DNA from 3 places in the Shewanella sp. AC91-MNA-CIBAN-0169 genome. Region 1 is predicted to be linked to each of the others. Evidence: predicted binding sites of a transcription regulator. Region 1 holds the regulator's gene; each other region holds the start of a gene.

Region 1 (10,968 bases):
ACCGGCATCTTCAAGCTTTGATAATACCGCTTCTAATGCACTAGGGTCTGCAGATACACAGCGAATTTTGCCACGTGTTACCGCTGCGGCAACCAGGAAGGAACCGGTCTCGATGCGATCAGGCATAACACGATATTCGCAACCCGATAAACGCTCAACCCCTTCAATCTTTAAGGTCGCAGTGCCTACACCAGTAATCTTTGCACCCATAGCAATTAAGCAATGTGCTAAATCAGTGACTTCAGGCTCACGGGCAGCATTTTCAATCACTGTGGTGCCATCAGCTAACGCAGCGGCCATAAGCAAGTTTTCAGTTGCGCCGACACTGACCATATCCATAAAGATATGTGCGCCTTTTAAACGACCATCTACGCGCGCTTTGATGTAGCCTTCTTTGACTTCAATCTTAGCTCCCATTAACTCTAAACCATGTAAATGCAGATTCACCGGACGTGCGCCAATAGCACAACCGCCAGGCAAAGAAACATCTGCAGTACCATAACGGGCAAGCAATGGACCTAAAATAAGAATAGAAGCGCGCATTGTTTTGACTAAATCATAAGGGGCGCAGTATTCATTTAAATTGGTGGTTGAAATACGAATGCGGCTACCGCCTAAGTCTTCAACCTCTGCACCTAAACAGCGTAGTAGTTCACAGCTGGTGATCACGTCACGTAAGTTAGGCACATTTGAGACAATAAAATCTGTTTCAGCTAATACGCCAGCCATTAAAATTGGCAATGCTGCGTTTTTTGCACCAGAGATCACGACTTCGCCAGCTAAAGGGTTGCTGGCTTTAATAGTTAATTTATCCACTGTGAGTCTCAGTTGTTACATATTGAAAAGTTTTTCACGCTTCCACTGGGTAGGCGTAAAAGTTTTAATCGTTAACGCGTGCAATTCACCACTGGCAATTTGCTCAGCTAAAGGAGTATAAATCGCCTGCTGCTGTTTTACACGGCTCATGCCTTCGAAGCATTCACCCACGGCGACCACTTTGTAATGGCTGCCATCAGAGGTCACATGTGCTTCTGTTAGCGACAACGCCTCTGTTAAAATCTGTTCAATAACCTTGCATTCCATGAAATCAATTACCTTTACTATTTGAGACTATATTTGGCTGAAAAAAGCGTCTAAATCATAAAGCTCAATCATTTTCTTGAGCTGATCACTTGGATTAACCAATTGACGTGACACACTTGTTTCTTGGCTACTTGAAGCATGTAGTTTGATAAACGCTAATAACAATGCAACACCTGCACTGTCGACGTATTCCAATGCTGATAAGTCTACCACTTGAGTAGATGCAGTAAACAATTCATGGCGTTTAGGCCACAATTGTTTTACATCATCTTGTGTTAACCGACCGCTGACAATGCAACGTTGCTCTTGTTGATTAAAGGTAATCACGCAGCTGCTTCTTTTGCTGGTTGGCGATCAATATTCTGTTGGGTTTTATCATTCAACATTGTAATCACCGCTTCAATACCTTGCTGACGGATTAAGTTTGAAATTTCAGACTGTTTAGAGGCGAGTAAACTCACCCCTTCCGCCACTAAATCAAATGCTTTCCAAGTGTTGTCTTTCAGACGACGCGCTTTAAATTGAATTTTAATCGGTGGACGACCTTTTTCGATAATCTGCACGTTCACTTCAACTATTTTTTCGTCGCTAAAATCACTCGGCGGATCAAAGGCCACTTTTTGATCGGTATATTCTGTTAATGCTTGAGCATAAGTTGCGACCAAATAGCCTTCGAAAGCCTCAACAAAACGGTTACGTTGATCTACGGTGGTATCACTTAAATACTGCCCCATGACTTTATATGCAGCGTATTTATAATCGACGTAAGGCATAAGCTCTTCACGTACAATCACTTTTAAATGACTTAAATCGGCATTAATTAATTCTTTATCTGATTTAAACCGATCAAAGGTCATATTGGCTACTTGTTTGATCATCTCATAAGGATCACTAGTATTCACCTCATCATTAGCAGCCGTAGCACCTTGGCTGATAACAGCGCTACCCACTAGGCATAAAGCTATAACACGACTAAAAAACGTTTTCATAATAGGGATCCTATTTATCTTTAGATGACATGCTGTATAACAGCTGACCAATTAAATCTTCTAAAATCAATGCACCACGCGTGTCATGTACTTTATCGCCATCGGCAAGCATCGAAATATCATCGTCCATAAATCCAGGTGTTAGACCAATGAACTGCTCCCCAAGTAACCCTGAAGTCAAAATGGCCAAACTGCTGGTTTCGGGGAATTTATCAAAGCGCTTATCCATTGTTAACGTCACAACAGGCACTAATTTATGGCTATCAAGGGTAACATCAGTCACGCGTCCGACAACGACTCCGCCAACTTTTACCGGCGAACGTACTTTTAGGCCACCGATATTATTAAACTCAGCCACCAAGGTATAAGTCTGGGCATTGGATTTTACTTTCACATTAGCAACGTTGAATACTAATACGCAAAATGCCAACAAACCTGACAATAAAAATACACCTACTAATAACTCTATTTTCCGTGTCAACATACTATTAAACCACTTAAATTAATCTAAACAATGAAAAAATCTTAATTTCCAAACATGATTGCCGTAAGCAAAAAGTCCAGCGCTAAAACAGCTAAGCTTGCCTGCACAACCGTTGAGGTTGTCGCACGACTGATGCCTTCTGGATTGGGTTGAACTTCATAACCTCGGTACAAGGCTATCCATGTCACCACCACACCAAAAATAGCACTTTTTATCAAACAGTTAACAATATCTTGTCGCCACTCAACCGATGCTTGAAGAATAGACCAAAACGCACCACTATCAATGCCCTTCCATTCAACACCGACTAAGTGCCCACCTAAAATACCCACTAGACTAAACATTAACGCCAGTAATGGCATGCTAATGACACCCGCCCAAAAACGCGGTGCGATGATTTGCCTTAATGGGTCTATCGCCATCATCTCTAAACTCGACAATTGCTCTGTCGATTTCATTAAGCCTATTTCGGCGGTTAACGCTGAACCTGCTCGTCCGGCAAATAATAATGCAGCAACGACAGGCCCAAGTTCGCGTAATAAGCTTAACGCTACCATTGGGCCTAAGCTTTCTTCAGTGCCAAACCCAACTAAAATATTATATCCCTGCAGAGCCAATACCATGCCAATAAACAAACCGGACACTAAAATGATGACCATTGAACGAACACCAAGCACATAAACTTGCTTAATCAGTAATGGGGTACCTTTTTTGATGTTAGGAAAATGCGCAATCGCGCGCCATAACATGATGCCCGCTCGACCATAACCCTGCACCAATCTCAGTGCATATTTGCCGGTGTCGGCAATATAATCAATTACGCCCACGAAGTAGCTCCTCTTGATAATCCTCTGCAGGATAATGGAATGGCACAGGGCCATCTGGCGCGCCTTTGATAAACTGGACCAGTTGTGGATTGTCAGATTGACGTAATTGCTCTGGTGTTCCATGTGCAATGACTTTTTTATCGGCTATCACATAGACATAATCTGCAATACCTAATACTTCATCTACATCATGAGAAACCACTACTGAAGTGAGTTTTAATGAATCCGACAACTCACGAATAAGTTTTACTAGCATGCCCATTGAAATAGGATCTTGTCCGGCAAAGGGCTCATCGTACAGCACCATCTCAGGTTCAAGTGCAATCGCTCGCGCCAATGCGGCTCGACGCTGCATACCACCAGATAACTCATTAGGCATCATATACGCGGCACCGCGAAGTCCGACAGCTTGCAGCTTCATCAATACAATGGAGCGGATAATCTCTTCAGGTAATCCAGAATGCTCTCTTAATGCAAACGCGACATTATCGAAAACATTAAGGTCGGTAAACATTGCACCACTTTGAAATAGCATACTCATGCGCTTACGCAATTCAAACAGATCTTTGCGTTTAAGCTTATGTATATCATGGCCATCGAATAAAACTTGCCCACTGTTGGGGGTTAACTGTCCGCCAATCAATTTTAATAGGGTGGTTTTACCGATACCGCTGGGCCCCATGATAGCGGTTACTTTACCTTTGGGAATCGATAAAGAAATATCTTCATAAATCACGTGTGAACCATGGCTAAACGCTAAATGGTTAACTTCGACCAAAGGTTTATTAATTGATTTGCTCATATCAGACATTGGCGTTGAGGAGATAACAGCCTTCCTTGCTTTAAGTTGAAGAGTAAATTGTACTGTAATTGTCGATTAAGCGACAACTATATCCATATCAACACTCTTCATTACCAGAGCAATTACTGTGCAATGCTTTCAATTTGATAAAAATCCAGCGAAAATAGTCGTTAATTAAATACTACTATCGGAATCACATGCTAGTTAATATCCTAATGTTAGTTGTTGGCCTTGCTGTTTTAGTTTGGAGTGCGGATAGATTTGTCTATGGGGCGGCGGCATTTGCCCGCAACTTAGGCTTACCTCCGATGTTAATTGGACTCACCATTGTTGCTATGGGTAGCTCTGCACCTGAAATGTTTGTTGCGGCCACCGCATCAATGGATGGCATGCGTGATACCGCCATTGGTAACGTATTGGGCTCAAACATTGCTAACATTACCTTAATTTTAGGATTAACAGCCTTACTAGGTGCCATTAGCTTAGATTCGAAGACCTTAAAACGCGAAATACCTATCATGCTTGCTGCTACGGTATTTGCCGGTTACACCTTGCATGATAATGTGTTGACACAAACAGAAGGTATCATGCTTATTGCATTACTTTTGTTGTTGATGGGATATTTCATTTGGCAAGCTACTCATGACAAAACCCCAGACAGCTTAGATGATAAACTTGAATCTGAGATCCCTAAAAATGTGCCAACCTTTCATGCTATCATTTGGCTGGTCGTCGGTATTATATTGCTCCCGCTATCAGCAAGTTGGATGGTCGATGGCGCTGTAGGTATTGCAAAGTTTTATGGGTTGTCAGATCTTGTGATTGGCTTAACCATTATCGCAGTAGGAACCAGCCTACCAGAATTAGCGGCCTGTATTGCTGGTGTATTAAAAAAAGAACACGACCTTGTCATTGGTAACATTGTTGGGTCTAACTTGTTTAACATTCTTGCGGTACTGGCACTACCAGGATTGATCTCCCCTGGTGAAATAGATGCTTCAGCCAGTGGAAGAGACTTCTATATGGTATTAGGCACCAGTGCAGCATTAGCCGTTTTAGTATTATCCAGTGGCGCTAAGCAACAACTTACTCGCTGGCATGGCGCACTATTATTAATCACCTTTATTGCGTACCAAATTGTTGTCTTTCAGTCGCATTAGATTGGAGCATGAAAGTAAAGTATTAAGCTAACAGAGAGAGTCGCATGGTAAATCACACTCAATTTCGTCAATGGGGTCGTAAAGTCATTGATATAGAAAAAGCTGCCTTAGATAATTTATATCAATATGTAGACTCGGTTGAGTTTGACCAAGCATGTCAATTGATCATGCAGTGTAAAGGTAAAGTAATTGTCATGGGGATGGGCAAATCCGGTCATATTGGTAACAAAATATCCGCGACCTTTGCCAGCACCGGCACACCGGCATTTTTTGTTCACCCTGGTGAAGCCAGTCATGGTGATTTGGGCGCATTAGCCAAAAATGACATTGTACTCGCCATTTCCAACTCTGGTGAATCAAGCGAAATACTGACATTAATGCCTGTTATCCAGCGTATGGGTGTACCAGTGATTGCGGTGACCGGTAAACCAGACTCCAATATGGCGCGTTTATCCAAAATCCATTTATGCATTCAAGTGCAAGAAGAAGCATGTCCATTAGGATTAGCACCCACTTCCAGCACCACTGCAACACTTGCTATGGGCGATGCATTAGCCATTGCTTTATTACAAGCAAAAGGTTTTACTCGTGATGACTTTGCCTTATCACACCCTGGTGGCTCTCTTGGAAGAAAATTACTTCTAAAAGTCGACGATGTCATGCATAAAGACGATGATTTACCGATCGTCAATGATGATATTTGTATTACTGAGGCACTTTATGAAATATCTAAAAAGGGCCTTGGCATGACGGCAGTAGTCGACCATGCCAATAAACTTGTGGGCATTTTTACCGATGGTGATTTACGCCGGGTTATCGATGCAGACGTGAATCTTCGAATCACTCCTATTGCCCAGGTTATGACCGAAAATTGTGTTACCTGCCCTGCGGGGATTTTAGCCGCACAAGCACTGCAAATCATGGATGAAAAGAGCATCAACGGACTGATTGTCGTTAATGAAAAACATCAACCGATCGGAGCATTAAACATGCTCGATATGGTTAAAGCTGGAGTCATTTAATCATGTCAGAATCAACCTCGTTTCACCAAGGATTTTACGGCCCTGTCAGCAATGATATTTGGCAACGAGCTCAAAAAATCAAACTGTTAATCTGTGATGTCGATGGAGTATTTTCAGATGGACGTATTTACCTCAGTAATGCAGGTGAAGAACTCAAAGCGTTCCATACTCGTGACGGTTATGGTGTGCGTTCTTTGCTTACCAGTGGTATCCATGTTGCCGTGATAACAGGACGTAAATCCAAGATTGTTGAAAACCGCATGACGGCATTAGGTGTAACACATATTTATCAAGGTATTGATAATAAATTTGAGCCTTTTGAGCAATTATTGTCGCTCTATAATGTGACTGCTGATGAAGTGGCTTACATTGGCGATGACATGGTAGACCTACCTGTAATGAAAGCCGTAGGACTAGCCGTTTGTGTCGGTGATGGTCATCCGTTTGTCAAACAACAGTGCCATATGACAACCACCCTCAATGGTGGCCACGGCGCACTGCGTGAACTCACCGATTTATTACTATTAAGCCAAGATAAATTTGCCAGTGCTCATGGTATGAGTATATGAGTAGAGTCACGCTAGGTATTATTGCTTTTTTTGGGCTTGCTTTTATATTGTACTGGCAAGCACAAGTAAAACGCAGTGAAATGGACGCGGTACAAATACGCGGTATTGAGCGCCCAGATTTTGTTGCAGATAACCTACGCACTACAGAATTCAATCAACTAGGTTTCGTCGAAAGTCGAGTCAGCGCCGAACACATGGAGCATTACGCCTCAAGTGACATCACTCACTTTACCAAACCGATTTACCTCATTTACCCTGAAAACGGTAAAGCACAATGGCAATTAAGTGCAGACCGTGGGCAATTGAATAAAAATACCAGCAAAGTCACATTAGAAAATAATGTTATTATTGATGCCATTGATATAGAAGAACCCCTGCAGTCACTGAGTACCCAAGCTATTTCGGTGGATTTAACCACTATGATAGGATCCTCGCAAGAGATGGTGTACATCAAAGGTAAAGGGTTTATTATTCAAGGTTTAGGCCTACATGCTGACTTGAATTCGCAAAAATTATCGCTACTAAGCCAGGTAGAAGGAACATATGAGCCACATTAATCGTCTCCACACTCGCGCCAATGTTATGTTATTAAGTAGCATACTTTGTATATTGAGTTTGCCTGCCATAGCGAAACAAGGGGATCTGAAACAAGAATTGAAAATCGCTTCAGTCAGTCAGTCTGCCGACATTAAGAATAATCAAATTGTTTTTAATGGTCCGGTAACGATTGTCCAAGGCACGATTAATATCAATGCAGATCAGTTACGGGCGTTTACCCCTGAAAACACCACCAGCAAGAGATTAATTGCTACTGGCACCCCAGCTACATTTTCACAAGAATTAGATGACGGTAAAATTGGTACCGCAAGTGCTAACGAAATTAGCTATGACCTTGCCACTACTACACTCACATTGACTGGCAACGCCAAATTGGATCAATCTGGTAGCCAGGTTACCGGTAATAAAATCAAGTACAACATCAGTGCTCAAGAGCTGATTGCCGAAAGTACTGGTACAGGACAAGATCGGGTAATCACCATCATTCAACCAGAGAATTTCCAAGACGAGTCAGCGCCAAAGCAAAAACTCCCTGAAATTCCTGTTAACAAGCAGATCAAACCATGACCCAAATTACCTTAACCGCTGAAAATCTAGCTAAAAGCTATAAAGCTCGTCAAGTTGTTAAAGATGTGAGCTTAACGGTTAAAACCGGCCAAATTGTCGGTCTTTTAGGCCCCAATGGTGCAGGTAAAACCACCACCTTTTATATGGTTGTCGGCTTAGTAAAAAGCGATAAAGGCCGAATATTGATTGACGATGACGACCTTACTGCCGATCCAATGCATTTGCGCGCCCGCAAAGGTATAGGTTACTTACCACAAGAAGCCAGTATTTTCCGCAAGCTCACCGTTTACGACAACATAATGGCCGTACTGCAAACTCGCAAAGAGCTCAGCACAGACCAACGTATTGAGCAACTTGAGCACTTACTCGAAGAGTTCCACATTACTCACATACGCGACAGCCAAGGCATGTCGTTATCGGGTGGTGAACGTCGTCGTGTTGAAATTGCGCGCGCTTTAGCTGCTAATCCAAAATTTATTTTGCTTGATGAGCCCTTTGCTGGTGTTGATCCTATTTCGGTCATCGACATTAAAAAAATCATCCAACAACTTAAAAACCGCGGTTTAGGGGTATTAATTACCGACCATAACGTACGTGAAACGCTAGACGTTTGTGAGCGAGCCTATATCGTTAGCCAGGGTAATTTAATTGCCGAAGGCACACCAGATGAGATATTAAGTAATCAACAAGTTCGAGCTGTGTACTTAGGTGAACAATTCAAGCTATAGTTACTTTACTGGCCTTTTAGTCTAGCTAACTCATTTCATTGAACGATACCTAAACAACGTTAAATGTCATTGATGTTTATGGCAATCTATTACAGTTCGAGATTGTCATTTTTATGGAAAATCATCTAGGGATAAGCGGTAAATGAAAGCGTCACTCCAACTTAAAATGGGTCAACACTTAACCATGACCCCACAATTGCAGCAAGCCATTCGCTTACTGCAATTATCGTCATTGGAGCTACAGCAGGAAATCCAACAAGCATTAGATTCAAATCCATTGCTTGAAATAGAAGATGAGTTTTCTGAAGCAAAAGACTCCTTAAAAGAAAACCGCGACCAAGCGGATACAGACTTTAGTGACAACAGTATTGTTAATGTCGAAAAAGACACTTCCACCGTCGACATAGCAGAATCCATGACCAAAGAAACCATGGATGATTTAGCCATGGATACCACATGGGATGAAGTATACACAGCCTCACCTATGTCAGGTTCAGGCAGTGCAAGCATGCGCGATGACGACATGCCCTTTCAAGGTGAAACCACCGAAGGTCTGTACGAACACTTAGAATGGCAAAAAAATCTCACTCCATTTTCAGACACCGATCTCGCCATTGCCACCGCCATTATTGATGCCATTGATGAACGCGGTTATTTAACCCAAAGTACCGAAGATATTCTCGAAGCCATGGGTGATGAAAATGTGGAACTAGATGAGGTTGAGGCGGTATTAAAACGCGTTCAACACTTTGATCCTGTGGGTGTTGCAGCACGTGATTTAAGCGAATGCCTATTTATTCAATTAGCGCAATACTCTAACGACACACCCCATATCGATAATGCCCGTTTGTTAATTAAAGGCTATTTAGAGTTAATTGCTGGCCGTGATTTCAGATTATTGATGCGTAAAACAAAACTAAAAGAAAATGAGTTACGTGACGCAATCACTCTAATCCAGACACTCAATCCTCGTCCGGGCTTATTAATTACCCCCATGGATGATGAATACGTGATTCCCGATGTCACAGTATTAAAGAAAAATGGCCGTTGGGTAGTAGAGTTAAACCCAGACAACATGCCTAAAATTGGTGTTAATCAGCAATATGCAGCCATGGCTAGAGGCAGTAAAAACCCGTCGGATAGTCAATTTATTCGAGGCCATCTGCAAGAGGCTAAATGGTTTATTAAAAGTATTGAAAGCCGTAATGATACTTTACTTAAAGTGGCAAATTGCATTGTGCAATTTCAGCAAGGCTTTTTTGAATATGGCGAAGAAGCCATGAAGCCTATGGTGCTCAATGATATCGCTGAAGCTGTAGAAATGCATGAATCGACCATTTCACGAGTCACCACACAAAAATATATGCACACCCCTCGAGGCTTATTTGAACTAAAATACTTCTTCTCTAGCCATGTCAGTACTGACGATGGCGGGGAATGCTCATCAACGGCCATTCGTGCTTTTATCAAAAAGCTGGTTGCCGCAGAAAACCAGAAAAAACCACTGAGTGACAGTAAAATGGCTCAGCTTCTGGCAGAACAGGGCATAAACGTTGCTCGTCGTACGATAGCAAAATACCGTGAAGCAATGATGATCCCGCCCTCAAACCAACGTAAGAGTTTATAACCTACTAGGCAATGGAGGATTTTTTATGCAAATAAGTCTGACTGGACGTCATGTCGAAATAACAGAATCTTTACGTGAATACATCCACAGTAAATTTTCAAAGCTTGAACGACACTTCGATCAGATCCATAATGTACACGTTGTGCTCAATGTAGAAAAATTACAACAAAAAGCAGAAGCCAAAATCAACATTAATGGCGCAGAAATTTTTGCAATGTCAGAAAGTACTGATATGTATGCTGCAATAGACGCCCTGATCGATAAACTCGACCGTCAGGTAATTAAACACAAAGAGAAGAATACAAAACACTAACGATGGAACTTTGTACCATTCTGCAGCCGGAATGCACTACCTGTGCCACACCGGGCAGTAAGAAAAAAGTACTGGAACTCATCAGCAATTTAGTCGCTGCCCAGTACCCAACCCTGTCTTCGCAAGAGGTTTTTGAAAGCCTGTTAGCGAGAGAGAAAATGGGTAGCACAGGTATAGGAAATGGCATTGCGATACCTCATGGTAGATTAACGACCATCGATCACCCTATCGCGATATTT
Region 2 (10,968 bases), on a different contig from region 1:
TCACTTATGTTGTTGCTGATAATACCACATCGTTTGCTGTGATTATTGACCCTGTTTTAGACTTTGATTATAAATCAGGTCGAACAGACACACGAAATGCCAATCGGGTTTTACATTGGATTGATCGCCAAGCGTTAACCGTCAAATGGATACTTGAAACCCATGCTCATGCCGATCATTTATCTGCTGCCAGTTATTTACGTGACAAAATTGGTGGCCAAATTGGTATTGGCGAGCACATCACCGAAGTCCAGCAGACTTTTAAAAAGGTATTTAACCTAGACGCTAGCTTTTTGCCTAACGGCAGCCAATTTGACCATCTATTTAAACATAATGAGCAGTTACAAGTCGGTAATATGACCATTCGTGTTATGCACACACCGGGTCACACTCCGGCTGATCTTGCTTATATTATTAATGAGCAAGCCGCCTTTGTTGGAGACACCATTTTCATGCCAGATGTGGGTACCGCTAGGTGTGATTTCCCAGGTGGGGATGCCAATACTTTGTACGATTCCATTCAGGCATTATTTACCCTACCAGAAAGCACTGATATCTATGTGTGTCATGACTACCCTACTGAGGGGCGCGGGCATCAATTTAAAACTCAAGTCATCCAACAGAAACAACACAATATCCATGTTAACAACACTATTACCAAATCTGCTTTTGTGACGCTTCGTCAACAACGAGACGCCACATTGCCGATGCCTAGGCTGATATTGCCATCGATTCAAATCAATATTCGCGCAGGCCAAATGCCTGCCCCTGAAGACAACGGCACTGTGTATTTAAAAATCCCGATTAACCAGCTTTAAACTTAAGAGTAATCATGATGATACAAGCAATCATTGGCGCATTATTAATTGGTTTAGTGCTGAGTGTATTAGGGTCTGGTGGCTCCATCCTTACTGTTCCGGTGTTGCTTTACCTTATTGGAATGCAACCCCAATTAGCTATCGCTTCGTCATTGTGCATTGTGGGTGCTATCAGTTTAATCAGCAGCATAGGCTTTATTAAGCATAAAAAAGTCTCTTGGCCTCATGTGTTTTTATTTGGTTTACCTGGCATGGTAGGCACCTATTTAGGCGCATGGCTCAGCAGCTTCTTTAACAGTGACATACAACTTACTGTGTTTGTTCTTTTGATGCTCATTGGCGCGGTGATGATGTGGCGAAATCAATCTAGCCGCTACCAAGCTGGCAAACTAAATATCCCTAAAATCTTGTCGCAAGGATTAGCGGTTGGGATTGTCACCGGTTTTGTGGGTGTAGGTGGTGGTTTTTTAATTGTGCCTGCACTGGTGTTACTTGGCGGCATTGAAATGTCACTGGCGATTGGTACCAGCTTACTGATTATTTCGATGAACTCACTGGTCGGTTTTGCTAAATATTACTCATTACTTTCAAGTAAAGGGTTTGAGTTTGATTGGTCGATTATTGCCATCATGATTGCAGGCGGACTTGTCGGCAGTATTGCTGGCCAATGGATAAATCAATATTTACCCAAAGCGATTTTACAAAAAATATTTGCCGTGTTTTTAGTGCTAATGGCGCTATTCATTGTAACTAAATCCATTATTTAACATCACGAGGTACACATGAAAACTGCCCAAGAATACATAAGTGAGATTAAAACCCACATTATTGAAGTGAGTACCCAAGAACTACTGACGGCAATGCTTAACCCTGATGTGATCATTATCGATGTTCGTGAGCATGATGAGTTTACGACGGGCCATATAGAAGGCGCAGTGAATTTTCCTCGTGGCGTATTAGAGATGAAAATACACGAGCATCCTTTAGTCAGTCATCACTGTGAGTGGGTATTGGCATTAAATGAACTAGCTGACAAAGACATATATCTTATTTGTCGAACCGGTGGCCGTTCTGCTCTGGCGGCAGCATCATTACAGGATATGGGGTTTAGCAAACCTCTGTCTGTTGCCGGTGGCATGATGCAATGGCAACAAGATGGCTTTCCATTGGTGCCTCATAAAATATAAATTACGCAAACATGAGCCAACATTATGTGGCTCATGGCTTATTTTTTACTGATGGCAGATGCTGTTAATGGCTAACCGTGCTAATGGTTGATTGTGCTAATGGTTGATTGTGTATTCATTTTTAGAGCTGATCTAGCGGTATTTTAAGGTAGTAGTTACCCTTACCGTCAGCTAATGGCATGTTACCCGCACGAATATTCATTTGAATCGCGGCTAATAATAGTTGCTGTATGTCAGGGCCAATATGACGTTGTTGATGCCGTTTAATAAACTCTGCTAGGGTGACATTCCCCCCTACCACACTATTATAGCGTTTTTGGGCAATCACCGATGTTTCTAACCCATTATCTGTACGTTTCTGTGCATGTGGATCATGGCCAACAAACACCCTAGTGCAATTAGGTAATGCCAATATTCGCTGAATTGAATGGTACAAGGTTATTACGCTGCTATTGGGGAAGTCAGTATTAACGGTGCCTAATTCTGGCGTTGACAAGGTGTCGCCTACAAACACAACATCTTCAATGAGATAACTGACGCAGGTTGGTGTATGACCCGGTGTATGCATAATGTGAATATCTAAATGACCCAGTTTAATGAGTTCTTCATCCACAAATAATTGTTCAAATTGTTCGCCATTACATTTAAAACTATCATCAAGATTCAGTAATCGCTTAAAGGTATGTTGAACTTTGGTGATGTGCTCGCCAATTCCGGTTGTTCCACCACATTTTTTCTTGATATAACAGGCCGCAGAAATATGGTCGCTGTGGGCATGGGTTTCTAAAATCCATTCAACTTCAAATCCATGTTCATCGATATGCTCAATGATGCTATCAGCAAAACTCGTGCTTATGGTGCCAGACGCCATGTCAAAATCTAAAACAGGATCAATAATCGCACATTGACGGGTAGCAATATCGGTCACCACATACGTTAGAGTATGGCTAGCTTGATGATAAAAATGATCGATTCGAATTCTACTCATGACACATTAACTCCCAACACAATACACTGGTATTTGTCAGATAAAGCCTCAGATTAATATTGGTAATATTCTCAACATCATTGATTCAATGACTGAGGAGGGTTAATCATTACAGCATGATGTTAAATTAAACCATCAATGTAAACTGCGGATTAAGTCGCAACAAACAGCGAATTAATAAGCATTATTTGATTTACGATCCGAAGAATAAGGCTTAATGATAAAGCCCTATTCCCGTGGTAGTTTGTTAATTACTTTTTCGACTATTACTTTCGACTATTGCTTTCGGCTATGGCTTAGCAGTAACCGATGGAGTAGCTGTTTTGATATCCTTTTTCAGTGAAAATGCGCCACGAATATCACCAAGGGCAAAGTTAACCGCTTTATCATCTGGATAGGTTTTGCTCAGCAATGCACTCACTTCCGGTTCAATATTACTGCCATGGCAACCTAAACATAATTGTTGCGCTGGTATGGCCTTCATATAACGAAACTGAGTGTTACCATCATTGACGATAAACTCACTCGCCACGATTGGCTTATCTGCAGGTTGTTGTGCTGAGGCATTCACCAGCTCAAATTGTTGTAATTGCGATAACTCCCATTCATCTGGCGTATTGTCTGAATTACGTACACGTAAACTGGTTCGAGTCAGTGTCCAGCCCTCTTTCGAGTTTTCAGCGGCAATGGCAGGTGCAACCGATTTACACACCGACACCGCATTGATTAAGCCACCTTGTTTAATTGCGGCTTGTAACTGACCTTTTAACGCTTGGCTAAAATCGGCAATGCGTTGATTGGCCTGTTGTTCAAGCACCTGCTGTTGCGTTAGTGATTCAGCATGGCAAAGGCTGCTCATGCCAGCAATCACTAATAACGCACTGATGTTACGTGCATTTAAAACCGTTTTTTTGTGCTTTGATGTTAATTTCATTATTTGTCATCCTCGTCTTCAAGTCGGGTCATTCCCATTAACTTCAGGGCATAATTTTCGTACATGGGTTCACTACTGCCAGGGCACCGTTCGGTCGTAAGCGATATAACACAATCAATACAAAGCTTGTGCCATATCACACTAGTTAGGTTTAATCGTTTAAAATCATTAGCTTAAACATTATTGAAATTGACAGGATGCCCATGCTAGGTTGTTGAGTAACAAATGAGTGACAAATATGACATCGTAATGACATTTATCGTGCTATTAATGTCATTATAAAGGTTGGCCGATTAATATGAATCGCAAGCGAGAGTAAGCAATGAATAACACCACCGTTGTACAATCTATGATAAACGCTATTGATAAACCGGCGATTTTTATTACTCCCGATTATGTGATCCATGCGGTTAATCAAGCCTATATCGAAACCTATGATGACGACGTTATTTTAGGCCAAAGTAAATGCCATCAAATCTCTCATAATAGTGACCAACCTTGCGATAAACACGGTGAGGAATGCCCGTTATTACAATGCCAGAGTACTAACCGAGCTGCCAGTGCCGTGCATATTCACAGCACGGTGCAAGGTAAGTCTTACTGCGACATTTTAATGAAACCTATAAAAGATAATAGTGGCATGGTATTGGGGTATCTAGAGATTTTAGATGCCATAGATTACGCATCGACAGAATCAAAAAAAGGCACCATGATCGGTCAGTCTGCGCCATTTAAGCAGATGCTCAACAGGATTAATAGAGCCTCTCAATCCAATATCGCGGTTCTGTTACAAGGTGAAACTGGTTCAGGCAAAGAGTTAGTTGCTAAAGCGGTACATCAGGCCAGCAACCGAAATGATAAACCGTTTGTGGTGATTGAATGCACTGGGCTAAGTGAAAATCTGTTCGAAAGTGAATTATTTGGCTATGAAAAAGGTGCATTTACAGGGGCGACAAGCAGCAAAAAAGGCTTGATTGAAATAGCGCACGGTGGAACGGTGTTTTTTGATGAAATTGGTGATGTACCGATGAACATGCAAGTAAAGTTACTTAGGTTACTTGAAACCCAGTGTTATCGTGCCGTCGGCGGATTAAAACAGAAACGTTCTGACTTTAGGCTAGTCAGTGCCAGCCATAAGAATTTACTCGATTTAGTAGAAAAAGGTGAATTTAGGCGCGACCTGTATTACCGCATTGCAGGATTTCCGATTTACTTACCGTCGTTACGTGAGCGTTATGATGACATTCCGACGCTGGTGAATCACTTTATAAAATATTCTGATTACAAACATAAAAAGTTTTCGAGCAATGCATTAACTCTTTTGGGTCGTTATGCATTTCCGGGAAATATTCGCGAATTGAAAAATATTATTGAGCAATCGGCACTTATCGCCAATGAGGATGTTATACACAGCAGTGATTTACCTGAAAGCGTTCAACCGAGCCACACATCTAAGGATGAAACAATTGCCGTAAAACTTAACACCGAACTGATGACGTTAGATGACATGGAATGTGCGTACCTTTCGCAGGTATGTGAGCAATATGCAGGATCGCCAGCCGAATTAGCGATAACGCTTAATATTAGTGTGCGTACCTTATATCGAAAATTACAACGCTATGGTTTAAAGCTTAACTAGCCACCACAGCGCTGTGATAAAACACCCCTAGCGATCATTAATGAGCAATTAGTGAATGTTTTTTATTGCAGCAACGTTTCATTGTTGTGGTTTCATTCGCCAATTTAGATTTAGACTCACAGCAACGTTTATGTGTCCCCGAGTCAGATTGGTTATGGCAGTCTTCTTCACCATGAGCGTGTTGATGATCATGGTCATGGTTATGCTCATGGTTACAGCAACCACCAGTGGCTTTCTTAGCAATATTATTGATTGATGGTCGCCCCTGACTTGCCTCGGTAAATGGCTCACAGTCCGCTAAATGACTACTGGCAAAATACTCTATTGCAGTACGACCATTTTTTGCGTGAAATACACTCAATTGTTGGCTTAATAACTTAGATAAAAGCTGTTGGCCAATGTTGCGCACGATGACGCGATCCGCCCCATTTGCCAGTATCATACTGACTAATTGTTTCTTACCCTCACATCCTTCTGTTAATGCTGGGTTGGCAAAGCGCCCTTTTACTTGGCCTTGCTCATCAATGAATAGCATCTCATCGGCACGGCTAAAGTGGTTGGCAATATGTTGGTCTTTCATAGGTATGGCAGTAATCATCATGTCTCCTCATGTGCATTTTTAACAAATCGATTAAACGCAGTTGTTCCAACTTGGTTTATCGACATGCCACTGGGCTTAAAACAGCTTTTGCCGAGAGCGTCCTAGAATCTTCGTTTATTTTTGGAGGCTTGGCATTATCTGCTTAAATTAATCGAATAATAGTAATTGGCATATGCAATATATACTCTTATTATTAGCATATGCCAATAATAATTTCGATTCTGGTTTGAGTTTTGTGACGCGTGACATTATTTATGATGACAAGTATTTTACCTGTCATAAGGCGTGCGAGGATGTAGATAACGATAGAGCGCTATGTAAGCGCCCTATCAATTTTACTATTGTTGCATCATTTGACTGTGTTGTTTCATGATAATAGCCATTAACTCTTCGTGATTAACTAATTTGACGTTTTCACCTTTTACGCTGGCGCGGTCTAAGGTTATCACCGGTGATGCAATAAATTTCTTTGCATTGGTTGAAGAGAAAATCTCTTTGCTACGCACTTTAATATCTTCATCTTTGGTTAGATGTAGACTCCAATATAACGCATCGGACTTAATAAAATTCGTATCATCTGCTCCTGATGAAAACACATCATAAAACTGTAATTCTATTAAATGTTGACCAGGAGACACCTCCATTTCACTTTTATTTGATGCCGATTTGCCATCGACCGCAGTAAAGATTAAATAGTCAGGTAATGAGATAGTGGCAGCCATTGCTGCTGAGCTGGCTAAAGATAATAGTGTGATCGCAATGAATTTTTTCATAATAAACTCCGTTAACTTTTTGATGCTTATAGTTTTTTGAGGCTTATAGTTGAAGCAACAAAAATCTTTATAAATTAATGTGGGTAACTAATAAACATAAAGAATTAAGCTATCGGAGGCGGATTTTGGCTCACTAGAATGGTGGGCGTTGATGTCCATAAAGGCGAACTCACTTTGGCACTCGTTAGTAGAGCACCGGTGAGGTTTGTTGCTGATAACAAAAATGCATTCGCGACCGCATGACAATGGCTAATGCATTGACTCATATCGTTTAAGCAACAGTCATCGTTAGTATCACAGTCACTTTGCATCATCGTTGATTGATGCATACTACTCGACTGCATGTCCGACATGGCCATTTCATTAGACATAGCAAAACTTGGAACAAGTAATTGTCCAAGTAGTGAAATTATCATTGCTATGTTTAACAGCGTATTTCGCATTATGTAGGCCATATGATGAGTACGATTCAACATTAACAATTTAATTAGAGTGATAATCAGAGCTGAATCACATTTTAAGGTTTAGCCATAGTTGAATGCCCCAACCTTGCATGTGTTATGGCAGAGCAATACCACTGTTATAATAAACCTTAGTCATAAACCTTAGTAATATAAAACCTTAGCATTTAATGCTGGGTAAGCATTTCCATTGGGTTGAATATTGAGGTGTGAGTAAATCACGGCGCATGGCCCATTTTTGTTCTATTCCTTGTGCTGCCAGAAACACTGTATCGCGGCCATATCGTTGGTTGATGCCGTCAAGCGTATCCATCAAGGCATAATTGACCTTCGCGGTATTAAATAAATCAAATTGAAAATGTTTCTCGCTGGCTAAATCAACCAGGCCTACACCAATTTTGTAATAACGAACACCATTGCTAAATAATCTCGGGGCGGCGTCTGTCATGGCTTTAGTGAGTTCAATGGTGCAATTGGTTGGACACGGAAAATGGACAATAACTTTATAACTCACAGGCCGCTCGTCGTGGGGCGAATTACTGGCAAATAACAACATGGTTTTGCAATGTGAGCCTTGTTGACGAGCTTTACTTGCTGCGATGCCAACATGTTTACTCAATGCCTGTAATAGCGATTCAAAATCGCAAATACGTTCACCCACACTACGAGTGGAGAAAATTTGTTTTTTATCTGCCCTAGCCTCATCCCATTGTTTACACACTTCGCCGTTAAGTTCTCGTACGGTGCGTTCAATTTCAATGCTAAATTGTTTTCTGGCTAGACTCGGTGGCATAGAGGCGAGATCGTATGCGCTGCGAATATTCATCAATTCAAGCTTTTTACTGATGCGCCTGCCAATCCCCCACACCTCTTTAACGGCAAGCTGGCGTAAAATGTCATTACGTTGCTGCGCAGTGTCGATAACGCACACACCTTGGTATCCCGGTATTTTTTTAGCGGCGTGATTGGCTATTTTAGCTAAGGTTAACGTTTGGCCCATGCCCACACAAACAGCCAAGCGGGCTTCTTTCCAAACGGCACGGCGAATTAACTGACCTTGGCTATGCAGGCATTTGATTGCGGGATAACAATGTTTAAAAGACAGGAAGCTTTCATCGATGGAGTACACATGTTGCTCTGGTGCAAAACGACCAATTATTGCCATCATCTTTGCCGATAAATCGGCATACAATTCATAATTAGATGAACACACAATGACATTGCGCTGGGCACATAATGCTTTAGCTTGAAAGTAAGGCAAAAACTTCTCAATACCCGCCTCTTTTGCTTGCCGATTAGCCGCGACAATACAGCCATCGTTATTGCTCAGTACAATAATCGGTCTGCCGCGCCAGTCAGGGCGAAAAACCTGTTCTGCACTACAATAAAAAGCATTGGCATCGACTAAGGCAAACATTGTTACCTAACCTTTTTTGCTGATAAGCAGTGGGCTTTGACGATGACAACGAATTGAGCGAATAACCACGCCTTCAATACTAAAGTCATCATAGTCGCAGATGGTCACAGGTAAATGTTGCTCATTAGACGACATCAGCATTCGCCGATGCATGTCGAGAATTTTACACACAAACTCACCATTAAAATTAGCCACTATCACGTCGCCATTTCTAGCCGTTTCATGACGATCGACAATCAATAAGTCACCATCATATATTCCCACACCTTGCATCGACTCACCTTGGGCTAAGCCGATAAAAGTGGAACTTGGATGCTGGATTAATATCTCATCAAGGCTGAGGCCTAACTGAAGGTACTCAGCTGCAGGAGATTCAAAACCGGTAATGCCGGCGCTGGCTGCAATGGGAATAACGCGCATATGACAACCTCTAATATGAGACGTACGGTATAAATACAAACCGTATAAATAAACAGCACACAATAAACGCTGTATAAAAACACACTGTATAAATAAACAGTATATATTAGCGTTAAATTTTGTCAGCGCAAGTTTATTTGCTTTAAATCACGACAAGCGGCGGTTATGTTCAATCGTTAACGCCGTTTTTATTGCCTCTGCACAACAACATCGGTCCATAACTAATGCTTCTTCAATGTAGCAAAGCGTCAATACATCAAAGTGATAGCTTCATTATTGATGAAATAATATGTCCAAGGTCAAAATATAATCAACGAGCTTGGTCTACACTGATAACAGGATCAAAAATCAAGCTAACCTATTTATTAAACAAACGAATAGACTTATTTCATATTGGCTCGGGGGTCTAGCATGACACTCGCAACATTCCATATCGACATGCACGATGATAACTGCTTACTGAACCTTGCTGGTGATTGGCAATTAGGCCAAGCACCGCTAGGCGCAGATATTTGTGCTGAGCTGCCATCTAATTGCCAATCTGTCACTTTAATCACCACAGAGTTGTCTCATTGGGATTCAAGCCTCGCCATTGCCTTATTACAATTATCTCGCTGGTGTGAGCAACATAAACTATCACTAGACACTCAACAAACACCTCAAGGGTTGCAGCAACTACTGCTGCTCGCTACCGATGTTGCGGTTTATCAACCAACTAATGAGGGTGCCCTAGGCGGGCTATGGCCGACCTTACGTCGAGGATTGATTAATCAAGGCTTACAAGTACACGATGGATTAGTATTTGTCGGTAACTGCACTTTGGCACTCGGGCGTTGGTTGGTTGGCAGAGCAAGAACTCGCCGGAGTGATATCGTTTTTTTTATCGAACAAGCTGGGCCTAAAGGGCTTGCGATTGTGACCTTAATTAGTCTGCTAGTGGGAATGATTTTGGCTTATTTAGGCTCGGTACAGCTGCGTCAATTAGGCGCCCAGGTATATGTGGCTAATTTAGTGGCTATCGGAATGGTGCGTGAAATGGGCGCCTTAATGACAGGCGTTATTATGGCCGGCCGAACCGGAGCTGCTTATGCGGCGCAGTTAGGCACCATGCAAGTTAATGAAGAAATTGATGCGCTGCGAGTAATGGGTATTCCTACCATGGAGTTTCTGGTTTTACCGCGATTATTAGCATTAATTTTTATTATGCCACTAATGTGTATTTATTCGGATGTAATAGGCATGATTGGCGGTGCGTTAGTTGCTAACGGGATGGGCGTGAGTTATACCCAATATATTTTGCAAACCCAGGTTGCGATTGATTGGGTAGATATTTCCACTGGTTTAATAAAGAGTTTAATTTTTGGATTTTTAATTGCGATTGCGGGTTGTCAGGCAGGACTGCTTTGCGGACGTGACTCGAATGCCGTTGGTTTAGCGACGACCCACGCAGTGGTTAAGGCCATTGTTTTTTTGGTTGTCTCCGATGCAGCGCTTAATATCTTATACGATAAATTAGGGATCTAACCATGGTTGATGATGCCTTTATCAGTGTACGTAATCTATCAGTCGGCTACGGCAGTACCGAGGTGCAAAAAAAACTCAACTTCGATATTAACAAGAATGATATCTTTTTTGTCATTGGCGGCAGTGGTTGTGGCAAAACAACCTTGCTCAAATCGATGGTGGGATTACTCACGCCACTAAAGGGTGAAGTACTCTATCAAGGCAAA
Region 3 (10,968 bases), on a different contig from region 1:
TATTTGAAAAGGTTGTTTGATCAGTTTAAGAACACTGTTGGCAGTGGCCATAACAGCGTCACTGTCGATATCATTCGGTAAAAGTAATACAAACTCGTCACCACCATAACGCGCAAGAATTTCACTCGGAAACAAATGCTTACTTACCTGTTAACCAATTTTGACTAGCAAAGCATCGCCAATGCCGTGCCCGTAAGTATCATTAATGACTTTGAATCCATCGAGATCGATAAAAAGGATTGAGAACGGCTGTTTTTTATCCCGTAAACGCTCAGTTGCCTGCCTGTTCGACAACCGATTAGCGAGTCCAGTCACCACATCATGATTGGCTAAATGTAACGCTTTAGTTTTGGCAATAACTAAATCTGCAGTGCGATCTCTGACTCGTTGAGATAACTCTTCACGGCTGTTTATCACCTCTTCTGACATTTGCTGAAAACTATCATTCTCACCTCTTTTGAGCAAAAAAAAACCCGATAATCAATTATCGGGTTTTTTATTGGTTTGCTTGTTTAAGCAATTGTATTCAAGAATTACAAGCTGTAGTACATCTCAAACTCAAGTGGGTGAGTAGTACGTGCAACACGTTCTGCTTCAGCCGTTTTAAGTTGGATATAAGACTGGATAAAGTCTTCGCTGAATACGCCGCCTTTAGTCAAGAACTCATGGTCAGCTTGTAAATGTTCAAGTGCGTTTTCTAATGACGTTGCAACCTGTGGAATTTCAGCAGCTTCTTCAGGAGGTAAGTCATATAAATCTTTATCCATTGCTTCACCTGGGTGGATCTTGTTTTGAATACCATCAAGACCAGCCATAAGTAATGCTGAGAAACCTAAGTATGGGTTTGCATGTGGATCAGGGAAACGCGCTTCGATACGACGGCCTTTAGGGCTTGGTACCACTGGAATACGAATTGAAGCACTGCGGTTACGTGCAGAATATGCAAGCATTACAGGCGCTTCAAAATGTGGCACTAAACGCTTGTAAGAGTTAGTGCTTGGGTTAGTGAACGCATTCAATGCACGAGCATGCTTAATAATGCCGCCAATGTAGTAAAGCGCTAAATCACTCAAACCAGCATACTTATCACCTGCGAATAAGTTTACGCCGTCTTTAGCTAAAGACTGATGCACGTGCATACCGCTACCGTTGTCACCAACGATTGGTTTTGGCATAAATGTCGCTGTCTTACCATAAGCATGCGCCATGTTATGAACAACGTATTTTAGAATTTGAATTTCATCAGCTTTCTTAGTCAACGTGTTGAAACGTGTTGCGATTTCGTTTTGACCCGCTGTTGCTACTTCGTGGTGATGCGCTTCAACTACTTGACCCATTTCTTCAAGTACTAAACACATTGCCGAACGTAAATCTTGTGAAGAATCAACTGGTGCAACTGGGAAATAACCACCTTTCACCATTGGACGGTGACCCGTGTTACCTTCTTCATAGCTCTTAGCTGAGTTCCATGATGCTTCTTTTGCGTCAATCTTAACAAAACAACCTGACATGTCGGTACCAAAACGGACATCGTCAAATAAGAAGAACTCTGGCTCTGGACCAATCAATACTGTGTCAGCAATACCAGTAGAAATTAGGTAAGCTTCAGCTTTTTTAGCAATTGAACGTGGGTCACGATCATAACCTGTCATAGTACCAGGTTCTAAAATATCACAACGAATAAGCGCTGTTGTTTCTTCTGTGAAAGGGTCTAATACGAAAGTGGTTGGATCTGGCATTAGCACCATGTCAGATTCATTAATGCCTTTCCAACCTGTAATTGAAGAGCCATCAAACATTTTACCGTCTTCAAAGAAATCTTCATTTACTTGATGAGAAGGAATAGAAACGTGCTGCTCTTTACCTTTAGTGTCGGTAAAGCGTAAGTCTACAAACTTAACTTCTAACTCTACAAGTTGTTTTAAAACTGATTCAACTGACATTCTCAAGCCTCCGGTAGGGTAAAGGGTTGTCCCTTAAATAATTTTGCTATTCGCCAGATGATGCACCTGGAAAACGAATCTTTTCATAATTATCAGCAATAAAGCGATATTCATGCCAGATCGCTAACTAATTGATTTTATGAAGATGAGAAAGTTTCCAAATCTTCTAAATCATAACCTTGCACCAACCTCGTGCATCACTATGTTTCATCATGGTGCAAAAGTCCATAATGGTGCGTCATGTTAATGTTGCTGTTTTAGCCAATGTCACAGTTTTGTCTTACACCATGGTTATGCTTCATATATATACGTTTTATGCTGTTTATTAATCCATAGCAAGCGATAGATTTACAAGTGTTCAAAAATAATCCTATCTACAAAAGCTGCTGTGAAGTAGAATGGCACGCTTTTTTACAGTAGCTATAATCTATAACTACTGTTAGATCCTTTTTTTTTATTTGCTGGTTTAGAGGTTTATCCGTGCTAGAGAATTTACGTAACATCGCCATTATTGCCCACGTTGACCATGGCAAAACAACCTTGGTTGACAAAATGTTGGCGCAGTCAGGAACCCTTGCATCTCGTGGAGAAGCTACTGAGCGGGTTATGGATTCTAACGATCTTGAAAAAGAACGTGGGATCACCATTCTGGCAAAGAACACTGCCATCCAGTGGAACGACTACCGTATTAATATCGTAGATACTCCTGGCCACGCCGATTTCGGTGGTGAAGTTGAACGCGTTCTATCTATGGTTGACTCAGTATTATTGTTGGTTGATGCAGTTGATGGCCCAATGCCACAAACTCGCTTTGTAACCAAGAAAGCATTCGCTCAAGGCCTTAAGCCAATTGTTGTTATCAACAAAATTGACCGTCCAAGTGCTCGTCCAGATTGGGTTATTGACCAAGTATTCGATTTATTCGTTAACTTAGGTGCCACTGACGAACAACTAGATTTCCCAATCGTTTATGCTTCGGCATTAAATGGTTTTGCAACGTTAGATCCAGATGTAGCAAGCGATGATATGACGCCGCTATTCCAAACTATCGTTGAGAAAGTAGCTTTCCCAGATGCTGATGCAGAAGCTCCATTCCAAATGCAAATTTCTCAAATCGATTATAACTCATACGTGGGTGTTATCGGTATTGGCCGTATTACTCGTGGTAGCGTTAAGACTAACCAACAAGTGACCATTATTGGCGCTGACGGTAAGACACGTAACGGTAAAATGGGCCAAGTATTAGGTTACATGGGTCTTGACCGTACTGAAGTGCCAATTGCAAATGCTGGTGACATCGTTGCTATTACAGGTTTAGGCGAGCTTAAAATCTCTGATACTATCTGTGCAGTGAATGCAGTAGAAGCAATGCCACCGTTAACTGTTGATGAACCAACACTAACGATGACATTCCAAGTAAACACTTCTCCGTTCGCGGGTAAAGAAGGTAAGTATGTTACTTCACGTAACATTCTTGAACGTTTACAGACTGAATTAGTTCACAACGTAGCACTTCGCGTTGAAGAAACAGAAAGTCCAGACCGTTTCCGCGTTTCAGGTCGTGGTGAATTACACTTATCGATTTTAATTGAAAACATGCGTCGTGAAGGTTATGAATTAGCCGTATCTCGTCCAGAAGTTATTCTAAAAACAATCGATGGTGAGCTACATGAACCATACGAAACTGTAACAGTTGACGTTGAAGAAGATCATCAAGGTACCGTAATTGAAAAATTAGGTGTTCGTAAAGGCGAAATGAAAGACATGCAGCTTGATGGTAAAGGTCGTGTACGTATCGACTTCGTTATCCCAAGCCGTGGCTTAATTGGTTTCCAAACCGAATTCTTAACAGCAACATCTGGTACTGGTCTAATTTATCATTCATTTGATCACTACGGTCCACACAAAGGTGGCGATATTGGTCAACGCGCTAACGGCGTATTGATTTCAAACGCAACAGGTAAAGCACTAACATTCGCTCTATTTGCTTTGCAAGACCGTGGTCGTATGTTTATTGGTCACGCGGCTGAAGTGTATGAAGGTCAAGTAGTGGGTATTCATGCTCGCTCTAACGATTTGACAGTAAACTGTTTGAAAGGTAAGCAGCTAACTAACATGCGCGCATCAGGTACTGATGAAGCACAAGTATTGACTACGCCTATCACATTGACTCTTGAGCAAGCTCTTGAATTCATCGATGATGATGAATTAGTTGAAGTAACTCCTAAGAACATCCGTGTTCGTAAGAGATTCTTAACTGAGAATGAGCGTAAGCGTAATAACCGCAGTTAATTACCATCAATGAGTGGCAACGTCTGCCACTCATTGAGACCTAAAAAGCCCAGATGCATGCATCTGGGCTTTTTGTTGTCTAGTCTATACAGGCTAAAAGCGAAAGGCATAGGACGCTGCGCTGCTAGTACGCTCCGCGGCTAGAGGCTATAAAGTCAACAGCTTAGCAGCGAAGCTTTCTCTATCCCTGAGATGACAAGCGATGACGAGCCAAGAGCCTAGGTGCTAGACTGCACGCAGCGTTCGCTTGTTATCGCTTGTTATCGTTTCTGAAGCTGTCTCTAGCAGCGAAGCGACTCTCGTGATACAACATGAAAACATTTAACTAGATATTTTACGTAAACGCAGATAGATTCAAACCAAGATCATTTTTAGGGAAAATATATGAGTATGTTGCAACAGGTAAGCGTCGCTAAAAAAGCCAATGTGTATTTTAACGGTAAAGTGATAAGCAGAAGCGTAGTATTAGCTGATGGTAGTAAACAAACTTTTGGTGTGGTATTGCCTGGTGAATATGAGTTTTCAACGGCTCAAGGTGAAATAATGCAGGTTATTTCTGGCAAATTTGACGTGTTATTACCGGGTAAAACTGAGTGGGTTGCATATGCTGAAGCAAGCCAGTTTGAGCTTGCACCAAATGTGAGCTTCAGTATCCGAACAGATCAAATTTCAGAATACTGCTGCCAATACATCTAGTGTTGTTGCACCTAAATAAACAATAGCGGTTTAATATCGCCGCTTCGATTCAGCTTAACTAAACAGTTTAAGCTGATTTTTTTTATAAAAACGTCTACTCTATTGAAACTGTCGTTTTATGGAGTACATCATGCGCCTTATCATACTTATTAGTTTGCTATTATTGAGCGCCCAAAGTGTTGCTACCGTATACCGTTGGGTAGATGAAAATGGCAAAGTTCATTACTCAGATGAACAAAAAAATAATGCCGAAGCTGTTGAATTAAATGAAAACACCCAAAACAACATGACGATTGACACCCCAACAAAAATCAATGTCATCCCAACAACAGAAGCATCAATTAACTACACGATTTCGATTACCTCTCCCCAAGAAGAAGCTACTGTGCGTGACAATAATGGCGCATTTACCGTGTCAGTGAGCGTCACCCCTCAATTACCTCGTGGCGTGCTAATGACATTATTAGTCGATGGTATTATCACTGCCCCAGCTCAAGCATCGAATATATTCCAATTGACGGGCATTAATAGAGGTGAACACTCGTTGGTTGTTAACGCTGTAACACAAAGCGGCAAAGTCCTTGCATCAAGCTCTCCTAGAAAGATATTCCTTCACCAAGCATCTGTATTTGGACCTGCAAAAAAGTCTAAATGATTAAGATAAAAATCATTTTATTCATTAGCTTATGAAATTTTGCGTGACTATTTATCTTACAAAATGCTTGTGTGTTCCGGGTTGTGATATGCACCAAAGTGGTGCATTATAATGGTGCAACCCTATACTAGGACGGCTAATGGACACAAATAACCTTCTCAATCACTTAGTCACCGCAGTGCTTGTTATTAATAACGAGCTCAAGCCGAGCTATGCTAATGCCGCGGCCGCACAATTATTGGGAGTAGGTAACCATAAGCTACTCGAGCAAACGCTTCCTGAGCTTTATCAACTGATGGGGGTTGAGCCACAATTACTACGCGATGCCATTAATGCCGGCCAGGGACTCACGGTCAATACCGCCGCATTAATCACCCTAGACGGCCAACATCACACCATTGATATCACCTTGATGCCAATTGAAAATGACAATAACCTCAGCATTTTAGAGTTACGTCAAGTAGACCAACAACGTCGCATTCATCAGCAGCTTAATATGGACGCCCAACAGCAAGCTGCACAGTTTTTGGTACGTAACTTAGCCCATGAAATTAAAAACCCGCTGGGCGGCCTTAGAGGCGCTGCGCAGTTGTTATCGCGAGAGCTCGACTCGCCCGAATTAAAAGAATTTACCAGTCTGATTATCGAACAAGCAGATAGATTACGTAATTTAGTCGACCGTTTACTTGGCCCGCAACGACCAACGCAGCATGCTGAACACAATATCCATCAAGTGATTCAAAAAGTGCTTAAGTTAGTCGAAATGGCACTGCCAGACAATATCTGCTTAAAACGAGATTATGATCCATCGATTCCAGATATTCAGATGGATCCAGATCAAATGCAGCAAGCCGTATTGAATATTGTCCAAAATGCGATACAAGCGTTAGAACATTGTGGTGGCGATATTGTCATTCGCACTCGCACTCAACATCAAGTCACCATTGGAACACAGCGCTATAAAGTGGTACTCGCCTTATCCATTATTGATAACGGCCCCGGTATTCCTGCTGAGTTAATGGATACCCTTTTCTACCCTATGGTCACCGGACGTGACGAAGGTTCAGGGTTAGGATTATCCATTGCGCATAACATTGCCCGATTACACGGCGGTCGCATTGATTGTGTTTCGGCACCAGGGCATACCGAATTTATTATTAACCTGCCATTACAATAACTAGCATGCCCTTTGTAGGCAGAATGAGGTAGTAACATGAACATTAGTGAACAAGTTTGGATCCTCGATGATGATAGTTCGATCCGTTGGGTACTCGAAAAAGCCCTTAAAGGCGCATCACTGTCAACGGCTAGCTTTGCTGCTGCAGAATCCTTGTGGCAAGCTTTAGAAGCATCACAACCTCAAGTCATCGTGTCTGACATCCGCATGCCAGGTACTGATGGCTTAACCTTGCTTGATCGCTTACAACTGCATTATCCACATATTCCAGTGATCATCATGACCGCCCACTCAGACTTAGACAGTGCCGTGAGCGCATATCAAGCAGGTGCATTTGAATACCTACCAAAACCATTTGATATTGATGAAGCCATTAATTTAGTTGAACGCGCACTCACACATGCAACAGAGCAAGCACCACAACCCGTTATTGATACCACCATAAAAACCCCTGAAATTATTGGTGAAGCCCCGGCAATGCAAGAAGTGTTTCGTGCCATAGGCCGATTATCTCGCTCATCTATCAGTGTGCTCATCAATGGCCAATCTGGTACTGGTAAAGAATTAGTCGCTGGTGCATTGCACAAACACAGCCCGCGTAAGGACAAACCCTTTATTGCATTAAATATGGCTGCCATCCCAAAAGATTTGATTGAATCTGAACTCTTTGGCCATGAAAAAGGCGCCTTTACTGGTGCCGCCAACGTGCGCCAAGGTCGTTTTGAACAAGCCAATGGTGGCACGCTATTTTTAGATGAAATCGGTGACATGCCAATCGATGTGCAAACGCGATTATTACGAGTCCTTGCCGACGGCCAGTTCTATCGTGTCGGCGGTCATCAAGCAGTGCAAGTTGATGTACGTATTATTGCTGCGACGCATCAAAATCTTGAGGTGCAGGTGCAAAAAGGCACCTTCCGCGAAGATTTATTTCATCGCCTCAATGTGATCAGAGTACACTTACCGCCGTTATCGCAGCGCCGTGAAGACATTGCCCAACTCGCCAATCACTTTTTAAGCACCGCAGCGAAAGAGATTGGCGTTGAACCCAAAATACTCACTAAAGAAACCGCGGTAAAATTGGCTAACCTTCCTTGGCCGGGTAATGTTCGTCAACTTGAGAATACTTGTCGTTGGTTAACCGTAATGGCGTCCGGACAAGAAATTTTACCGCAAGATTTACCACCAGAATTGCTTAAAGACCCAGTAGCAATCCAGCAGAAACAAGCTGGAGCAAGTGACTGGCAAACCGCATTAACTGATTGGATTGATGAAAAGCTGGCTGCCGGTGAAAGTGATTTACTCACTGAAGTGCAACCTGAATTTGAACGTATTTTACTTGAAACAGCACTAAGACATACTCAAGGCCATAAACAAGAAGCCGCTAAACGTCTAGGTTGGGGTCGTAATACCCTAACGCGTAAATTAAAAGAACTGTCCATGGACTAAAAACGAAACGACGCAGGGGAGCCATAATGATGTAATAACATTATGGCAATGACACTTTTATGAAAATGCTATGATCTTAACAACGGTAAGTGCGAAGATGATCTCATATTGCCCAGTTTACACATCACATCAGGGTACAAATAACCAAAAGCGCTAGAATATTTATCGAGTAAAAATGCTACATTAAAATATAACATTCAAACAAGGAACGATTTTGGATTTTGATGCTCATTATGGTGTAGTTATTCATCAAGATTTTATACCACTTTATGCCGATGATAATTATGCAAAAATCTTCGGTTATAATACAGCTCAAGATATTTTAGCGCTAAAGAGTGTTCTAGAGTTAATCGATCCCGAACTACAGGATGTAGCCACACACACTTACTACGCATTAATGAGTGGTATAGAAAAACCTCAGGTACGCAGCTACATTAACCGTAACCGTTTAGGTTTGAAACTCAATATATTAGCTATTGAACACATAGTTGAATGGCAAGGACGATCAGCCCTACAAATCACGATTGTGGATTTAACTGAATCTACAACACTTAAACAAGCTTTAGTACAAAGTGAAAGTCGCTATCAGCAATTAGTCAATGGATCTGTACAAGGCGTATTAGTACATCGCAACTTTAGCCCGCTGTATTGCAATCAGACATTAGCACAACTATTCGGTTACCCTAATACCCAAAGTATTATGTCACTCGCCTCAATTTTGGATGTGATTGAACCAAGCTATCAAGAACAGCGCCTAGACGCTAACGCTGCGTTACTCGCGAATAAAGTTAAACCTCATCCTGTTGAAATCAAATGCCTACACCTTAGCGGTCGTATCATATGGGTGAAATTAATTGAGACGGTAATCAGTTGGGAGCAGCAACCCGCTATTCAAGTTACCATGATCGATGTCACCGAATCTTATTTATTAAAAGACAAACTCGATAAACAAATCTATGTTGATTACCTCACAAAAGCCCTTAATCGACGAGGGTTAATCCATTTTAGTCAGCAATTAATGACCCATAGCACCCTTGTGCATGAACACCTTTATTGTGTCTTAATGGGTATAGATGACTTAAAGCAAATTAACCATTTGTTTGGCCATGATATGGGTGATAAAGCGTTAATTCACTTTGCTCAGCATTGCCAAAGTAAGCTTGCTGAAACTGACTTAATCGCCCGTTGGAGCGGTGATGAATTTATTGCCATCATTCAAGCTAGCAGCAAAAATATGGCACTAAAAATAGCCGAGAGTATTCGTCATAGTATCGAACATACGGAGCTAATCGAACCAGAAAGCGGTAAGCACATTCGCTTTAGTGCCTGTGTCGGGTTATCTAACTGGCAAGCTGACGACACTATCGACCGCCTTATTTTGCGTGCAGATTCAGCGTTAGAACAAGCCCGATCACAAATCACTAGCCAGCTAGTGTTTGCATAACCTAGAATCATAAATACACTAAATTAAGCCAATATTCTGGCTAACAAAAGCCGCTATTGCGGCTTTGTTAGTATTAAAACGTCAATTCGTCACTGTTAATGATAACCGATTGATATTTAGAACAGTATGCTCAAGATACCAACAATGATAAAAGCTATGGTGCCGAGTAAAGTTTCCATCACTGTCCATGTTTTTAACGTGGTTTTCTCGTCCATTTCCATCAAACGCCCTACCAGCCAAAAACCGGAATCATTAAAGTGCGATAACACCGTTGAACCACCAGCAATGGCAATCACAATAAAACATAAATCAGCAGCGCTTAATCCAGCCGTTGCCGCAACCATGGGCGCAATTAATGCAGCTGTAGTGGTTAATGCCACAGTTGCAGAACCTTGCGCCACCCGCAAACAGGTGGCAATAACAAATGCGGCCACAATTAACGGCATACCGGTATCGGATAATGCATCCGCTAACGCTTGTCCTATACCACTGGCACGTAACACACCACCAAACATGCCACCAGCACCCGTGACTAATATCACCGCACAAATTGGCCCTAATGAATCGCCACACAGTTTTTCAAGCGGTTGCATGCCGTAGTCTTTAGCAAAGACCACCAAACACACTAATAAGGTAATCAGCAATGCGATGGGCGTCTTACCCAGCATTCGCAGTAATTGAACTAATGGCAACTTACCATCAATAACTCCTGCTACCGCTAAGGTATTTAACCCCGTATCCATAAAAATGAGTATCACAGGTAACACCAGAATCGACATCACTGTAGCAAACTTGGGGATCTTGTCGACATCGATAATAGGTGCGGTGCTGAAGAAAACTTTCGATACGGGAATATCAAATTTTTTGCCTGCATATAAACCAAATAAGTAAGCGCCGATATACCATGTAGGGATTGCCACCATCATGCCAACAAATAGCAATAAACCAATGTTGGCGCCAAGTAAGTCTGCAGCCGCTACCGGTCCAGGGTGTGGCGGTACAAAAGCATGCATCACCGCAAATGCACCCGCAGACGGTAAAGCATACTTAAGTGGTGAGTCGCCAAAGCGTTTAGCCACGCTAAAAATAATAGGCATCATTACCATTAAGCCAGCATCAAAAAATATTGGAAAACCAAACAACAGCGAAGCGATACCTAACGCTAGCGGCGCTTTATCTTCACTAAAGCGGCTAATCAAGGTATCGGCAAGCACTTTAGCACCGCCAGTGACCTCTAAAATCTTACCTATCATAGCGCCAAGGCCGACTAATAAGGCAACTGAAGCCAAGGTGCCACCAAAACCCGCCATCA

The links. The regulator sigma-54, encoded in region 1, starts transcription at its own class of promoters, with help from an activator protein. The targets are predictions, from matches to a motif close to GTTGGCACGNNNNTNGNNT.
Region 2: the regulator sigma-54 is predicted to act here: its motif matches at 4,045-4,063, upstream of AAEY98_RS13675 (Tll0287-like domain-containing protein).
Region 3: the regulator sigma-54 is predicted to act here: its motif matches at 2,045-2,063, upstream of glnA (glutamate--ammonia ligase).

Annotation. Positions count from the first base shown of each region.
Region 1 is NZ_JBEOPM010000026.1:49,569-60,536, forward strand. Features, by position in the region: gene murA (UDP-N-acetylglucosamine 1-carboxyvinyltransferase) at 1-816, opposite strand, end outside; gene AAEY98_RS18385 (BolA family protein) at 832-1,083, opposite strand; gene AAEY98_RS18390 (STAS domain-containing protein) at 1,111-1,410, opposite strand; gene AAEY98_RS18395 (MlaC/ttg2D family ABC transporter substrate-binding protein) at 1,407-2,072, opposite strand; gene mlaD (outer membrane lipid asymmetry maintenance protein MlaD) at 2,083-2,556, opposite strand; gene mlaE (lipid asymmetry maintenance ABC transporter permease subunit MlaE) at 2,598-3,383, opposite strand; gene AAEY98_RS18410 (ATP-binding cassette domain-containing protein) at 3,370-4,194, opposite strand; gene AAEY98_RS18415 (calcium/sodium antiporter) at 4,383-5,345, shown strand; gene AAEY98_RS18420 (KpsF/GutQ family sugar-phosphate isomerase) at 5,390-6,367, shown strand; gene kdsC (3-deoxy-manno-octulosonate-8-phosphatase KdsC) at 6,370-6,936, shown strand; gene lptC (LPS export ABC transporter periplasmic protein LptC) at 6,933-7,493, shown strand; gene lptA (lipopolysaccharide transport periplasmic protein LptA) at 7,480-8,061, shown strand; gene lptB (LPS export ABC transporter ATP-binding protein) at 8,058-8,789, shown strand; gene AAEY98_RS18445 (RNA polymerase factor sigma-54) at 8,932-10,416, shown strand; gene hpf (ribosome hibernation promoting factor) at 10,442-10,729, shown strand; gene ptsN (PTS IIA-like nitrogen regulatory protein PtsN) at 10,732-10,968, shown strand, end outside.
Region 2 is NZ_JBEOPM010000015.1:28,115-39,082, forward strand. Features, by position in the region: gene AAEY98_RS13655 (MBL fold metallo-hydrolase) at 1-818, shown strand, start outside; gene AAEY98_RS13660 (sulfite exporter TauE/SafE family protein) at 833-1,585, shown strand; gene AAEY98_RS13665 (rhodanese-like domain-containing protein) at 1,601-2,005, shown strand; gene AAEY98_RS13670 (MBL fold metallo-hydrolase) at 2,127-2,993, opposite strand; gene AAEY98_RS13675 (Tll0287-like domain-containing protein) at 3,283-3,927, opposite strand; gene AAEY98_RS13680 (sigma-54 interaction domain-containing protein) at 4,250-5,566, shown strand; gene AAEY98_RS13685 (NifB/NifX family molybdenum-iron cluster-binding protein) at 5,604-6,167, opposite strand; gene AAEY98_RS13690 (DUF2057 family protein) at 6,506-6,940, opposite strand; gene AAEY98_RS13695 (hypothetical protein) at 7,045-7,383, opposite strand; gene AAEY98_RS13700 (Y-family DNA polymerase) at 7,562-8,818, opposite strand; gene AAEY98_RS13705 (LexA family protein) at 8,825-9,238, opposite strand; gene AAEY98_RS13710 (MlaE family ABC transporter permease) at 9,650-10,762, shown strand; gene AAEY98_RS13715 (ABC transporter ATP-binding protein) at 10,765-10,968, shown strand, end outside.
Region 3 is NZ_JBEOPM010000003.1:152,556-163,523, reverse strand. Features, by position in the region: partial or broken gene AAEY98_RS04795 (diguanylate cyclase domain-containing protein) at 1-429, opposite strand, end outside; gene glnA (glutamate--ammonia ligase) at 534-1,943, opposite strand; gene typA (translational GTPase TypA) at 2,424-4,235, shown strand; gene ppnP (pyrimidine/purine nucleoside phosphorylase) at 4,620-4,931, shown strand; gene AAEY98_RS04775 (DUF4124 domain-containing protein) at 5,062-5,586, shown strand; gene glnL (nitrogen regulation protein NR(II)) at 5,726-6,763, shown strand; gene glnG (nitrogen regulation protein NR(I)) at 6,800-8,212, shown strand; gene AAEY98_RS04760 (sensor domain-containing diguanylate cyclase) at 8,427-9,656, shown strand; gene AAEY98_RS04755 (GntP family permease) at 9,773-10,968, opposite strand, start outside.